Filimonas lacunae: one gene and its partner. The protein of the gene in region 1 interacts with the protein of each later gene in a pairwise test. Links are inferred from orthologs where the notes say so. Each region holds a gene or a part of one and is shown on either strand. Other genes may lie near its edges.

Evidence for each region.
Region 2: the proteins of priA (region 1) and FLA_RS25885 interact in binary tests that used the Escherichia coli proteins (3 or more experiments, as listed by UniProt). The link is inferred for Filimonas lacunae from one-to-one orthologs.

The regions. Positions count from the first base shown.
Region 1 is NZ_AP017422.1:1,524,961-1,533,465, forward strand. What follows is about bases 2,587-5,696. They hold priA (replication restart helicase PriA), read right to left. Parts: upstream 5,335-5,696; coding sequence 2,839-5,334; downstream 2,587-2,838. Other genes in these bases: murB (UDP-N-acetylmuramate dehydrogenase), read right to left, coding at 2,587-2,817; FLA_RS06210 (voltage-gated chloride channel family protein), read right to left, coding at 5,359-5,696. In the rest of the region: FLA_RS06190 (vWA domain-containing protein), read left to right, coding at 1-190; FLA_RS06195 (sigma 54-interacting transcriptional regulator), read left to right, coding at 236-1,777; more of murB, read right to left, coding at 1,774-2,586; more of FLA_RS06210, read right to left, coding at 5,697-6,681; tRNA dihydrouridine synthase DusB, read right to left, coding at 6,824-7,861; FLA_RS06220 (DUF2062 domain-containing protein), read right to left, coding at 7,912-8,391; FLA_RS06225 (hypothetical protein), read right to left, coding at 8,391-8,505.
Region 2 is NZ_AP017422.1:6,598,310-6,605,471, reverse strand. What follows is about bases 3,268-6,233. They hold FLA_RS25885 (single-stranded DNA-binding protein), read right to left. Parts: upstream 4,991-6,233; coding sequence 4,544-4,990; downstream 3,268-4,543. Other genes in these bases: mutY (A/G-specific adenine glycosylase), read right to left, coding at 5,098-6,177; gldE (gliding motility-associated protein GldE), read right to left, coding at 3,268-4,515. Also shown: FLA_RS25905 (LutB/LldF family L-lactate oxidation iron-sulfur protein), read right to left, coding at 498-1,874; FLA_RS25900 (DUF3109 family protein), read right to left, coding at 1,921-2,511; gliding motility lipoprotein GldD, read right to left, coding at 2,526-3,107; more of gldE, read right to left, coding at 3,172-3,267; FLA_RS25875 (HU family DNA-binding protein), read left to right, coding at 6,298-6,588; FLA_RS25870 (tetratricopeptide repeat protein), read left to right, coding at 6,599-7,162. UniProt on the Escherichia coli protein: Plays an important role in DNA replication, recombination and repair. Binds to ssDNA and to an array of partner proteins to recruit them to their sites of action during DNA metabolism. Acts as a sliding platform that migrates on DNA via reptation.

The DNA.
Region 1 (8,505 bases):
GGCCGCCCAGTGCAAAAAACTGAAAATACCTATTACCACGTTTATGATCGCTTCAGACCCTTACCTGCAAAGCTTTGTAAATGAGTTTACAGAGATGAACCACGGGAAGGCCTTTTTTGCTTCACTGGATAAACTGGGGTCTTTTATTTTCAAAGATTTTGAAAGTGGTAAGCGTAAGACCCTGTATTAACGTTTGCACGCCTGATATTTTAGCATTGCTGAAAAAGATAATTGAATGAACATAGCGAAGATTACAACTTTAGGAGAGCTGAAGAAGAGTGGGTATAAGCCTTTAAGTGTAAAGGAAGAGATCAGGAAAAACCTGATCACCCGCATAAAGAACAAGGAAAATCCTTTTACAGGGATTATGGGGTATGAGGATACCGTTATTCCTGATACAGAGCGTGCTTTGTTAAGCCGTCATAATATTCTGTACCTGGGCCTTCGCGGACAGGCTAAAACACGTATGGCGCGCCAGATGGTGGAGTTGCTGGACGAGTATGTGCCTGTGGTGGCAGGTAGCGAGGTAAATGACGATCCCTTACGTCCGTTAAGTAAGTACTCCAGGGATCTGATAGCGGAGTATGGCGATGCAACACCGGTTACCTGGTGGCACCGGAGCGAGCGTTATGGCGAGAAGCTGGCTACGCCGGATGTGAGTGTAGCGGATTTGATAGGGGATGTGGATCCTATTAAGGCGGCTAACCTGCGTTTGAGTTTTGCAGATGAGCAGGTAATTCACTACGGCATTATCCCGCGTAGCAACCGTGGCATATTTGTGATTAACGAGCTGCCCGATTTGCAGGCGCGCATACAGGTGTCGCTGTTTAATATTTTACAGGAGGGCGATATACAGATACGGGGCTTTAAGCTGCGTATGCCGCTGGATATACAGTTTGTGTTTACGGCCAACCCGGAAGATTATACCAACCGTGGCAGCATTGTAACACCTTTAAAAGACCGTATTGAAAGCCAGATTTTAACGCACTATCCCAAAACGATAGAAACGGCGCTGTCTATTACAGAGCAGGAAGCGGATATTTTACCAGAGCAGCAGGATGTTATTGATATAAGTGACCTGGTGAAGCGTTTGATTGAGCAGGTGGCTTTTGAAGCAAGGAGTAATGAATACGTAGATAAGAAGAGTGGGGTAAGCGCCCGCCTTACTATTGCGGCTTACGAGAACGCCGTGAGCAGTGCCGAGCGCAGGGCTATTATTCACAACGAACCGAAAACACAGATATGGATCAGTGACCTGGTGGGCATTATCCCTGCCATTACTGGTAAAATTGAGCTGGTGTATGAAGGGGAGCAGGAAGGTCCGTACCAGGTGGCTGTGAACCTGCTGGACAGGGCTATCCGCTCGCAGTTTGTGACCTACTTCCCCGATCCGGAAAAGGTGAAGAAGAAAAAGCCTACCGGCAAAAAATCGCAGGAAGCCAAAGTAGAGGAAAACCCTTACAGAAGCATTATCAACTGGTTTGACAGTGGTAATTCTATTGATGTGCTGGTGGATATGAAAGATGCGGAGAAGATTGCAGCCTTATACCAGGTAGATGGTTTGTATGCTTTTGTGAAGCGCTTTTTCCCGCAGGCCAATGAGAAAGAAGGGGCTTTGCTGATGGAGTTTGTGCTGCATGGCCTTTCTGCTTATTCACTAATAAGCAAGAAGGTGATTGATGGCCGTATCCAGTTTAAAGACCTGATTGGCAGTATGATGAACTTCGGCCAAATGAACTTTGAAGAGGACGATTTGACCGAAGACGATCTGAACTAGATAATATTTACTTCTCTTTCCAGCGTAATACCAAACTGTTGGTTTACGCTGGAAATAATTTCTTCTGACAGCTGGAATATTTCATTGCCTGTAGCGTTGGCATAGTTTACCAGCACCAATGGTTGTTTACTGTGGCAGCCTGCATCTCCTTTACGATATCCTTTCCATCCGCATTGTTCTATTAACCAGGCGGCCGGTATCTTTTCCCATGCCTGCCCATTGCTATCGGGCGCTACTGCATAGTGCGGTATAGTGGCGTGTTGCTGTTGCAATGCCCGGAATTGTGTTTGCGGTATAGTTGGGTTTTTGAAAAAGCTACCAGCATTACCCACTTCCGCGGGGTTGGGCAGTTTGCTGCTGCGGATGTTGATAACGGCCTGTGCAATGGCTGCAATGTTTAACTGTTGTGAACCCATAGCTGCCAGCTCCTGTTCAATAGCACCATAGGAGGTATGATACACAGGTTGCTTGTTCAGGCGATAGGTAACATTGAGTATAATAAACTGGCCTTTGTATTTGTTTTTGAAAACACTTTCGCGGTAGCCGAAGTTGCACTCGGTATGGTGAAAGGTAACTACCGATTGACTTTCGATATGCAGTGCTTCCAGCGATTCGCACACGTCTTTTATCTCTACGCCATACGCGCCAATGTTTTGCATGGGCGAAGCGCCTACACAACCGGGAATAAGGCTGAGGTTTTCCAGGCCTGCGTAATTGTGTTGTATACAGTATTGTACAAACCGGTGCCAGTTTTCGCCGCCCCAGGCTTTGATGTAGTAATGGTTTGCATCCTCTTTTACCAGCTCAATGCCTTTGAGTTCGTTTTTAATTACCAGCCCGTTATAGTTTTGGGTGAACAGCATGTTGCTGCCACCGCCCAGCACCAGCAGGTTTTGCTGGCCTGCCTGGTGGCTATAAATCAGTAATTCTTTCAGTTGTTCAACAGTGCTGAATGCTGCAAAATAGCGTGCGGTGGCAGCAATGCCAAAGGTGTTGAAAGGCTTTAATTCTTTGTTTTCCTGTATAGATGATGTAAGCATGATCATGAATGTGTTTATAGTTTACACAGGGTCAATATCGGGTATGATGTGCACGCTGCTGTATCTTTTGGTAGCGTTGATGATAGTGATCTGTTGCGCTATCTGTAGCTTGCATTGCTGTATTAACGGCGCTTTCCGGGGCAGCTTTATCAGCAGCTCGGAAAGGTATTGGTTACGGATGCGGTTGACTACGGGGTTGGCGGGGCCGAATACGTAAGGGCCAAAATCTTTTTTCAGGCCATTGACCATATGCTGTGCGGCTTCTTCGGCAATCAGCTGGTCCTTGTGTTTAAAAATCACCTGTATAATACGGGCAAACGGTGGATAGAAGAAGCGTTGCCTGTTTTCCATTTCGTATTGAAACAGTTGCTGGTAGTTGTGTTGCTGCACAAAGCCGAGTACCGGATGTTCGGTATTGCTTACCTGTATCATTACTTTACCCAGCCCGTCTTTACGGCCTGCGCGGCCGCTTACTTGTTCCATCAGCTGGTAAGCGCGTTCGTTCACGCGAAAATCGGCAAAGTTTAAAATGCCATCTGCATCTAAAATGCCTACGAGGTTTACGTGTTCAAAGTCCAGGCCTTTAACCACCATCTGGGTGCCTACCAGGATGTCTATTTTCTGTTGTTCAAACAGTTTAATCAGGTTGTCGTGATCGTGCTTGCCTTTTACGCTATCATAATCCATACGGGCTGTTCTGGCATCGGGAAAAGCTTCTGTAATCATTTCCTCGATCTTTTCGGTGCCAAAGTTCTTCTGAATAAAGCGGTTGCTGCCACAGGCAGAACAGGTGTATATTACCGGGTAGGTAGTGCCACAGTAGTGACAGGCCAGTTTGTTTTTAGACTTATGATAGGTGAGGGTTACATCACAGTTTTTACACTGGGGTATCCAACCGCATACGCCGCATATCTGGTAAGGTGAATAGCCGCGCCGGTTCTGGAACAGAATGATCTGTTTTTTATCGTGCAGCGACTGTGTGATAGCCTGGTGCAGTTCGGGCGTGAGCATTACTTTGGAATGATCTTTTTTGATCACTCTTTTTACATCTACTATTTCAATTTGCGGCATGGCTACATTGCCATAGCGTTCCATCAGCTGTACCAGGCCGTATTTGCCTTGCTGTGCATTGGTATAGCTTTCTATGGAAGGGGTGGCAGAGCCGAGTAATACCTTTGCCTGAAACAGGGATGCGTAATAGATAGCGGCATCCCGTGCGTGGTAGCGTGGTGCTGGCTCCTGCTGCTTATAGGAGGAGTCATGCTCTTCATCGGCAATGATCAAACCCAGATCGCGAAAGGGCAGGAACACGGCAGAGCGTGCGCCCAGTACAATACGGGCTTCCCCGCTTTTTACCTTATTCCATATTTCTACCCGTTCGTTGGGGTTGAATTTGGAATGATAGATAGAGATGTTACCGCCAAAATGCTTTTGCAGGCGGCGTATGATTTGTGTGGTTAAAGCTATTTCGGGCAGCATGTATAGTACCTGCTTGCCCTTGCGTATAAAGGCTTCGATGAGTTTTACGTATACCTGTGTTTTGCCACTGGCGGTTACGCCATGCAGCAGGCATACCTGTTTTTCATCGAACAATGTTTCAATCTTCTCTGCCGCCTGTTGCTGCAGGGGCGACAGTTCAAAATCAATGATAACATCTTTGGGCAAAGAGCCGATGCGATCCACTGCGCGCTTTTCGGTACGAAGTATATTTTTTTCTACCAGCCCTTTTAACTGTGCAGCGGTGGCGCCTGATTTCTTTAACAGCTCTGGTTGGGATACTTCGCCTTGTGTACGTTGCAGGTGTATATAAGCCATCAGCAACTCCATTTGCTTAGGTGCCTTGTACTGTTGCCAGTTATTCAGCAAATCGGCCAGCGCTTCTTCTTTATGATAGGCGGGTTGCAGAATAACATAGGTCTCTTTTTTCTCCTTGTACTTCTCTTTCAGTTCTTCCCATACCAGGCATACCTGTTTTTCTATCAGGCGTTTGATAACAGGGTATACATGGGAAGCGTCCAGTATTTGTTGTACCTCATTCAGGCGCAGTTCCTTTTTCAGGTTGAGGGCTTCGGCTACCATAAACTCCTCATCGTCCAGCTCTATCATTTCATCCTCATAGCTGTCGTTCCACATCAGTACGGTTTCGCTGCTGAGTTTGAGGTTGGAAGGGATGGCGGCCTGCATTACTTCGCCTTCGGTACACATGTAATAGTCGGCAATCCATTCCCAGAAAGCTAATTGCTCGGGGTGCAGTAACGGCACATCGTCCAGCACATTGAGAATGGGTTTGGGATTAAATGCTTCGGGCTTTTCGGTAAACGTTTTTTTTACCAGGCCGGCGTATTTTTTATTCTTTCCCAATACTACCTCTACACGTATACCAGGTTGTACTGCTTCCTTCAAATGATCGGGCACTGCCCAGGTAAAGTTTTTAGGCAGGGCAAGAGGAATAAGTACCTCTGCAAACAGGGTATAGGTGTGATTGGTGAATAACTGATTGGGAGAATGAGTATTCATGATTAATGGGCTAAGATACGGCTGTTAACGCAGCAATTGCTTTAATGTGCTGATGTATTTGGCCGTAAACTGCCTGCGTCGCTGGAAGCCGGCTGCCATTGAGGTTTCGTGTCCGTGCCTGCGCCTGTTAAACAGTTTGGGATGTTGTATCTGTTGGCTGGAATAGATGCTGATATGGCCACTGCTGAGGTAGGCTGCACCACAGGCAATGGCAAAGTAAAAGGTATAATACGGGCCAAAGAGTTCTATGCCCATGATGGTGCAGGCGATGGGGGTGTTGGTAGCACCGGCAAATACAGCAATAAAACCGAGTGCGGCCATGAGATCTACCGGCACGCCGAGAAGACTGCCCAGTACGCTGCCCAGGGTAGCCCCGATAAAGAACAAGGGAGTTACTTCGCCACCTTTCATGCCACAGGATAAAGTGATAGCGGTAAACAACAGCTTCCACCACCAGCTGAGCCAGGGGGCGTGGGCGGGGCCAAATGCTCCGACAATAGAGATTCCGGTTACTTTGGGTGGTTTTTGCACCCCCAGCCCCAGGTAATCGTCGGTTTGCAACAGCCAGGTAAGCGCAATAATCATAACACCACCCACGGCTGGTATCAGCCATTTTACCGGTATGCGTTGAAACAGGTATTTGAATCCGTGGGTAAGCTCAGCAAACAGGAAAGCGGTGAAACCGAACAGGATGCCTGCGCCCGCTACTTTGAATATGAGCCAGCCGTTGATACGTGTGACTATGGAAGATATATGGTAATGGGTGTGGTGGATATGGTATAGCGAGCATACAAAATCTGCCAGGAATGCTGCTACCAGGCAAGGTATCAATGGACTAAAGGTAAAGCTGCCCAGCGCCAGCACTTCCACAGCGAAGATGGTGCCGGCGAAGGGAGTGCCAAACACAGCACCGAAACCCGCTGCAATACCGGCCATTAGTAACACCTGTTTATTAATGACATGGTTGCTAAACCATTGGCTTACCAGGGATGCGGTGCTGCCACCTATTTGTACGGCAGTGCCTTCACGGCCGGCTGAGCCACCGAATAAGTGGGTAATGATAGTGCCTGCCAGCACCAGCGGAGCCATGCGACGGGGAACGCCTCCACCCGGAGCATGTATTTCTTCTATAATAAGGTTATTGCCTTTTTCACTGTTTTTGCCCCATAGCTGGTAGAGGTAATATACCAGTATGCCACCCAGGGGCAGCAGATATAACAGCCAGGGATGTTGAAAGCGGAAGTGGGTTACCGTATCCAGTAACCATAAAAACAAGGCGATAACAGAGCCGGTGATTGCGGATAAAAGGAGTAATGCCAGGGAATGTAAGAGTAGCTTTTTTAACACGTCTGCAAATGTTTACTGTTCAATAAATAGTTTATTGTTATTGCAGGCGCCATCGTCCCTCTGGTTAGGGCGGTTGATAAGGCGGAGCACCATCGCCTTACTGCGAAGGTAGGCTCCATTGCGCAATGAGCCACAATAAATACTATAAAGGACAGTTTTCGTGGTAGTTAATGAGTTCGATAGGAGCGTATTCCATTTCAAAGCCCTGGCAGGTAACCAGTATTTCGTCTAACACCGCTTCTATCTCTTCCGGTTCGGTTAATACCACCAGCCTGTTGCGGTATTCTTTCATGTTAGGAATGCCTTTGAGGTATTTGGAATATTGCTGTCGCATTTCAAAAATACCTGTTACAGGGCCTTTCCATTCCAGCGACTTGCGCAGGTGTTTACGGCATACTGCCACGCGTTCTTCTACGGTAGGGGCAGGTGGCATTTCGCCGGTTTGCAGGTAGTGTTTTATCTCGCGGAATATCCACGGATAACCTATCGTGGCACGGCCTATCATAATGCCATCTACACCATAGCGGTTTTTATATTCCAGCGCTTTTTGCGGGCTGTCGATATCACCGTTGCCAAAGATGGGGATATGAATGCGGGGATTGTTTTTGATTTTACCAATTAAGGTCCAGTCTGCTTCGCCTTTATACATCTGGCTGCGGGTGCGGCCGTGAATGGTGAGGGCTTTAATGCCCACGTCCTGCAGCCTTTCTGCCACCTCTTCAATGTTTTTGCTGTCTTCATCCCAACCCAACCGTGTTTTTACGGTTACGGGCAGGCGGGTGGCTTTTACACAGGAATCGGTAAGACGCACCATCAGGTCCAGGTCTTTTAACACACCTGCTCCTGCTCCTTTACCTGCTACCTTTTTTACCGGGCAGCCGTAGTTGATATCCAGCAGATCGGGGTTGGTGGTTTCTACAATACGGGAAGCTATAGCAATGCTTTCTTCATCGCCGCCAAACAATTGTATGCCTATAGGTTGTTCATAATCAAAGATATCCAGCTTCCTGCGCATCTTGATAGCATCGCGTATAAGGCCGGCGCAGGAAATGAATTCGGTATACAGCAGATCTGCACCATTGTCTTTACAAACGGCCCGGAATGGCGGATCGGTTACATCTTCCATGGGGGCGAGTAAAAGGGGGAAATCCGGCAGTTCTATGTTATCAATCTTTACCACTATGACTATGAATAAGTGTGCAAAGGTAAAATTGTATTCTGGTTTTATTGCTATTGTGTACCGGAAGGAGTACCTGCCCGTTTAATTTTAACAAACAACGGAGTTAACAGGCTGTATAACAGCCAGGTAAGTGGTATGGCTACCAGCAACCAGGCGATTAATGCGTATAGGGTTGACCACCAAAGTGTGCTAATGGCCCGGAGCAGGTTGGATTTAAACAACTGAAACACCTGCGACACGGAAAGTAACAGGGCTTTTTTATGAAACAACCACTCCCCGGCGCGGATAAGGGGAATGTATAGTATAAATTGAAGCGGATAGGCAAACTGGTTTACCAATAAAATGGCGCCCGGGTTAAGCCGGAACAGCGGAATAACTGCCAGGCAAACCAGCGTAGTGGCTCCAAAAACGGGGATGGTGGCAATGGTAATGCCGAGGCTTACTGCCAGGGCTAGTTTGCCTGGTGTTACTCCCTGTTTTAACAGGGCAAGTAAGGGAGTAACCAGTTTTGTTTGCAGGAAAGTTTTCATTAAGGGCCTTTATCTGGGTATACTAATGTTACCACGGAATTGCTGCCCTCATCATCTGTGATATTCGATTTGCCTTCGTAGTTGGTAATACGCCTGGTAAGGATGTTATAGTTA
Region 2 (7,162 bases), 5.1 Mb from region 1 along the record:
CGGCGCGTCTTTGGCTGGTACAGGTTTATGCCAGGGTGGCACCAGCGAAGTACTGGCTGGTACCAGATTGCTTTGGAGGGGGATCAGCGCGTCTTCGGCTGGTGCAGGTTTACTCCTGAGGGGTACCAGCGAATTGCAGGCTGATACCAGATTTCTTTGTAGGGGCAGCAGGATGTCCTGGGCTGATGGAGGTTTACTCCTCAGTGGTACCAGAAAAGTTCAGGCTGATACCAGATTTCTTTGGAGGGGTAGCAGGATATTCTGGACTGATGGAGGGTTACTCCTGAATGGTACCAGAAAAGTTTGGGCTGGTACCAGATTTCTTTAGAGGGGTGGCAGGATATGTTGGACTTATGGAGGTTTTCTCCTGGGCAGCATCAGAAAAGTTTCAAATAACAGCAGGTTTTGCTCAGGTAGTACCATAACATCTTCCGCTGATGATATAAACTTGTAAGCCCTGCTATGTTTGGGGATATTAACTTGTTACAGGGAGCCCGCTACTTTCCCTGCTTCTCCTTCCACATTTCGTTAAATGTTTTGGGGCTAAAATCAAGATTGCTGCGGTGTTGTGTCCAGCCTTTGAATATTTTGTTAACCACCTTGTTTTTGATGTTACCGTTGGCCATATTCATCATGCTACGGTGCAGGCTGGCGTGGCGCCACATTTTCCAGGCTACGCGTTCGGCCAGGGTGGTTTGGCCTTGCTCTACTGCTTCGTGGCGGTTTTCCAGTAGCAGTTCGTGCAGGTTAATGCGAACGGGGCATACTTCGGTGCAGTTGCCACAAAGGCTGCTGGCGTAGCTCAGGTGTTTATAATCATCCATACCACGCAGGTGTGGCGTAATTACCTTACCTATAGGGCCGCTGTAAGTGGTTTCGTAACTGTGGCCGCCAATGTTTTTATATACCGGGCAGGCATTTAAACAAGCGCCACAACGAATGCAGTATAAGGCTTCGCGGGTGGCGGGATTTTGTAACAGGTTGGTACGGCCGTTGTCCAGCAGTATCACATACATTTCCTCCGGGCCGTCTGATTCACCGGGCTGGCGGGGGCCGCTTACAATAGTGTTGTAGGCGGTTACCTTTTGGCCGGTGCCGTAAGTGGAAAGGAGGGGCCAGAACAGGGCTAAGTCCTGCAAAGAAGGAATTACCTTTTCAATGCCCACTATCACAATATGTGTTTTGGGCCAGGAGCAGCTTAAACGGGCGTTGCCTTCATTTTCTGTAATGGCAATAGCGCCAGTGTCGGCTATAATAAAATTAGCGCCTGTAACGCCTACTTCTGCTTCAATGTATTTCTCCCGCAATTTCTGGCGGGCAATCAGTGTCAATTGTTCGGGGCTAAGTCCGGGTGGAGTGCCTAGTTTTTCGGCAAACAGCTTGGCTACATCTTCCTTGCTTTTGTGCATGGCGGGTGTAACAATATGGTAAGGCGGTTCGCCATCCAGTTGCTGAATATATTCCCCCAGGTCAGTTTCAATGCTTTCAATGCCTTGCTGCTCCAGAAAATGGTTCAGATGAATTTCTTCTGTAACCATGCTTTTGCTTTTCACCACGGTGCGGCATTGTTTGGCGGTGCAAATACGGCCTATTTCATATAAGGCTTCGGCTGCATCTTCGGCCCATAGCACTTTAGCGCCGCGTGCAGTGATGTTACGTTCAAAAGATTCCAGCTGTTGGTCCAGTGTTTCAATAGCGCGCCATTTCAGGTTTTTAGCATGCTCGCGGGCCATCATCATATCGGCAAATTGCGTTTTGCCCTGCGGCACCGCAGCGTTATACCGGCCAATATTGAAATTGATTTTACGTCGATGCTCAATGTCGGCGGCACGTATAGTGCTTTTGGCTATAAAACTGGCAGCTGTTTCTTTCATCTCTTTACGTTGTAACATCACCTTAACCACTCAAAATGAGGGCCGGTTATCCTTTCTGCTCTTTTAAATGTTGTGCAGTGGCATCCAGTGTTGCATAAAACTCTTCTCCGTAGTGGCGGATAATAGCGTCTTTCAAAAACACGTAGGCGGGTACTTTTAATTTTTTACCCAGTTTGCAGGCGGCGCTACATAAGTCTTCCCGTGGCTCGTAGTTCAGGTATTCCATAGAAGGATCTACCTCGCTCTGGCTCATTTTGATAGGAAACATATGACAGCTGATGGGCTTTTTCCAGGGCAGTTTGCCATCCAGATAGGCCTGTTCAATGCCGCATTTAATTACATTTTGCGCGTCGCGAAAAGCGTAGGTACAAATCTGGCCTTCAATGGTAGGAGTTACCCAGCCAAAATGACGATCGTATACATATCTGCCTTGTTTTTCATTCTCCCGGATACCTTGCGGGGTCATGTAAGGCTTAATTACTTCGTAATAGTTGTTCAGATGATCCAGTTCCTGCTTTAACAGGGGAGCGCCCGCGTCGCCGTCCTCGCAGCAGCCACCTTTACATTTGGTAAGGTCGCACACAAATTGCTCTTCCACTACCTCATCGCTGATGAGAACATTATCTATCGCTATCATGCTGCAAAGGTAATTTATTTCCAGCGGAAGGTGTTGATCATGTGGCGCATGTCCTCTACCAGAAAATTATTCACCGGCAGCAGGGAGTCCTGGTTAGGCGTAGCGTCGAAATACAGCGCTCCGCGCAGGAAGTTTTTAGTAGAATCGGTTAAGAAAAACTGTGATGCCGTGGCCACGTCGCCCCCCACTTTAAAAAACACGCCATGCACATTGTTGGGAGTGATCATCAATGAGTCGTCCATCGAAACGGCTTTTACGGTGTGTTTGCCTGTCATGTTAAAGGCATCGGCAATCAGTTTGTCCAGTTTATAGTTGCCAATGATCTTATAGCTTACATACAGTTTGCCGTGAAACTGGGGGAAATCGATATTCACCCACCATGGGTTTTCCGGGTCGGCACCAAAAAAAGAGGTGTCTTTGGAAATGGTGGCGTATACGGGGTACTCGAATGAGTAAGGATAACCAGGTTCGTCAAAAGTTTTATAGGCTTTGGCCGGGAAAGGAATTTTAAAATAGCCTTTGGGCTTGGGGGTGAAGGTAGAATTACAGCTAACCAGCGCAAAAACGATTACAAAAAAGGCTAAAAGTGGTTTCATGCTGTAAAACTAAGGGTAGCGCAAGAAACCACAAGCGCGGATTTAAGAAATGAAATGCAGGGGATTATGCCTTTGTCTGGTACGACACTTTAATTTTCTGCAACCTGTTTTTCTCCAGTTCAATTACCGTAAAATCAAAGTCGCCCACATGCACTACCTGGTCTTTTTTAGGTATTTCTCCTGCCAGTTCCAGCACCAGGCCAGCCAGTGAATCACTATCGCCTTTTACCTGGTCAAAGGTAGAGGAGCTTATATTCATAGCCTTACACACATCGTAAATGATGGTTTTGCCGTCGAAGATAAAAGTGTGGTCGTCAATCTTAGTGTAGGTTGCCTCTTCTTCTTCATCAAACTCATCTCTGATATCGCCAATTACCTCTTCCAGTATGTCTTCCAGTGTAACAATACCACTGGTGCCACCAAATTCATCCACTACCACTGCTATGTGAATGCGCTTGGATTGAAATTCTTTCAGCAGATCTTCAATCAGCTTTTGTTCATGCACAAACAAAGGTGGACGCATCAGGAAGTGCCAGTCGAAATCGGCTTCACTGTTCAGGTAAGGAAGCAGGTCTTTGGTGTTGATGATGCCGGTAACTTCATCCAGGTTTTCTTTATACACGGGTAAGCGGCTGTAGTGCAGGTCTTCTACGGTGGTAACCAGCTGGGCAAAAGAAGTGTTTTGCTCAATGCCGTTTACATCTACCCGGGTTTTCATAATCTGTTTAACGGTAATACTGCCAAACTTGGCTATGCCTTTTAAAATGCTTTTTTCTTTTTCTGAGGTTTCGGCAGTAGCGCTTTTATCAATGGCTTCGTCTATCTCTTCCAGTGACAGTTCATTTTTACCACCTCCCAGCTTACCGTCTGTAATATCCAGGTAGCGGATAGCTATTTTGGATAACCAGTTTATTACATAGCCGGTGCTTTCTACCAGAAAACCTACGTCTTTGGCAAAGCGGATATTGTTTTGCGTGGCCATTACCTTAGGCATCACCTCGCAAAAAAGTAGCAGTAAAATGGTGAGGGAGATAATTTTAATCAACCAGCGTACCCAGGTAAGGGAAGGATCCAGTACCACCAGGTCGTCTAGCACAATATTGGCAATAATGATGATAGCTATATTGGCAATACAGTTGGCGATAATTAAGGATGCCAGTAACAGTCTGGGATTTTCCAGCAGGTCTACTATTCTTTTATAAGCGGGCTGCTGCTTGGTTTTAAGCAGGTTAATGTCTTTGCTGGTAAGCGAAAAAAAAGCCACTTCAGCGCCTGAAATGGCAAACGAAAACCCTAATAGCAACACAAGCAGTATTACCAAAACGGTAGTCGCCTGTGTGTCTATGTGGGCAGCAGCAATCCATGCGGTACGAAAAAATAAAGGAATAGTCAGCGGAAAAGCCACCATGTGTATGTTTTAGAACGTACAAAGATATTTAAAATGGCAATCCCTCCGCAGGGTCAGTTCCTAATGCAGAAGGTGGAATGTCTTCATTGCTAAAGCCTTCTATATGATCTGCAGGTCCTGTAGATGGATAGGAGCCATGATCGCTGCGTTTGTCCAGCATAATCAGGTTATCACCCACTATTTCGGTAGCGAATTTTTTATTGTTCTCTTTGTCTTCCCAGCTTCTGGTGCGTAAACGACCCTCAACATATATCAGGCTGCCTTTGTGCAGGTATTTCTGCGCCAGCTCGGCTAAACCACGCCATAATACTACTGTATGCCATTCCGTTTGTGAAATAAGTTTGCCTGCCCTGTCTTTATAGGTTTCAGTAGTGGCCAGCGGAAACTTTGCAACGGCTATATTTCCTTCCAGGTATTGTACATCCGGATCTTTACCCAGGTTCCCTATCAGCATTACTCTGTTAACTCCTCTCATACAATTGAGTTTATTAATCGCCTGTTATTGTAATATGTTGGTGTTCTAAAAATTAATTCTTTTTGAAAAATAAGAAAAAACTATGAAAAATTCCATGCCAGATTCATTTAAAACAAAAGACTATCCCTTTTTTTAGGGTCTAGCCATAAATTGATTAAACGGGGAAACGCAAGTTGATCTATTTCTTTGGTACTTAACCAGTCATATTCTGTTAAGCTGGGGGGAATATGGGGCAGTTGCACTTCAATAAACTGTGCTTTTATGGTTTGATGCGTAAGCTGTTGCGATAAAACGCCACTGATAGAAATTACTTCTGCTTTTTTTACATCTAACTGGTTCCAGCACCACTGTGTTACCAGGTCGCGCGTCCAGGTAGTTTTTTCGGTAGCTTCTACCAGGTAAAACTCATGCAGGTTTTCCCAAATGTCGCGGCTGCTTCTTTTATGTACAAGCGTTTTGCCTTCGGCCTGCAGTTTAAACCAGGTAAGCCAGCGTGTTTTCTTTTGCAATACTTTATTCTTTACAGGCAGCATGCTTACACGTCCGTGCTGCCGCGCTTCACAAAGCTTTTGTAAAGGGCATACGGCGCAGGCGGGGGCCATAGGTTTGCATATAGTAGCGCCAAAATCCATAATAGCCTGGTTAAAAGCACCGGGCTGTTTTTTATCCAGCACTTCATTTGCCAGATCGGTAAATAATTGCTTGCCTTCTGTGCTATCTGTAGGAGTGTCTATATTAAACACGCGCGATAACACCCTGAACACATTGCCATCTACCACCGCATAAGGCTCATTGTACGCAAAAGAAGCAATGGCGGCGGCAGTATAAGGGCCAACTCCTTTGAGGGCTACAATGTCCGCGTATGTGTCCGGAAACCTCCCTTTTAGCTCGTTAGTAACAAACCGGGCAGTAAATAATAAATTTTTACAGCGGTTGTAATAACCCAGCCCTTCCCATAATTTAAACACATTTTCGTCTTTATCGGCGGCGAGGTGTTGTATAGTGGGATATTTGTGTGTGAAGTTTTCGTAATATGTACGCCCCTGTTCTACGCGTGTTTGTTGCAAAATGACCTCGCTTAGCCATATCTTATAAGGATCTTTTTCCCCTTTCCATGGCATCTCCCTGTTATTCTGCGTGTTATGCCACTCCATCAAAGCAGCAGTGATTTTTTTCTTAAGCATCATAAATAATCCAAATATTTGCCATTCAACCTTCAACATCTTTTAAAAAATCTGCATTTTTCTTTCCATATCTGCGTTTTTGGTCTTATTTTAGATTCAACTAAACAGAATAAAAAAACCAAAATGAGAAAGTCCGACCTGATCAACAATATCTCAGAAAAAACGGGCATCCCTAAGGTAGATGTTTTAGTAACCTTGGAAACCATGCTCAAAGAAATTAAAGAAAACCTTTCCAAAGGTGAAAACATTTACATCAGAGGCTTTGGCAGCTTCATCACTAAAAAAAGAGCGGCTAAAATAGGCCGTAATATTAAAAAGAATGTAGCTGTTGAAATTCCCGAGCATTTTATCCCTGCATTTAAGCCTTCTAAAGAATTCGTTAACGAAGTAAAGCAAATGCGCAAGGAAGAGTAACTTCGTGCGGATGAAAAAGCAGCATTTATTTATTGCAGGTGGAGCGCTTGTCCTTTTTGTTCTCGTATTTTTTTTCGCGGGAACCACAGAACCTAAAAAATCCGTTACCAATACTAACAGCGAAGCCGGGGAAAGCCCGGCTAGTGGTGTTTTAACCACCGAAGCCTTGCTTGATCAGGCTAAGAAAGCATTGAATTCTACACAGTTACAATATGTTACCCAGCTGGAAAACAGCGTGGTAAGGGGGGATGTAAAAATCCAGCAACAGACAGCCTACAGGCAGCTGGCCCATTTCTGGGGCGACAGCGTTCATGTACATGCCTTAGGTCTTTATTATCATGCCGAAGCAGCTAAATTGGAGAATTCCGAAAAAAGCATCACCTTTGCAGCCCATTTGTTGTTGGATGAGTTAATGGCAGAAGACGAGAACCCGCGTATTCAGCAATGGTTGGGATTACAGGCTAAAGAGTTGTTTGAAAAAGCGCTGGTAATGAATCCGGCTAACGATTCTTCTACAGTAGGCTTAGGCGCATGCTACATGTTTGGAAATGTTTCAGATAACCCGATGGAGGGA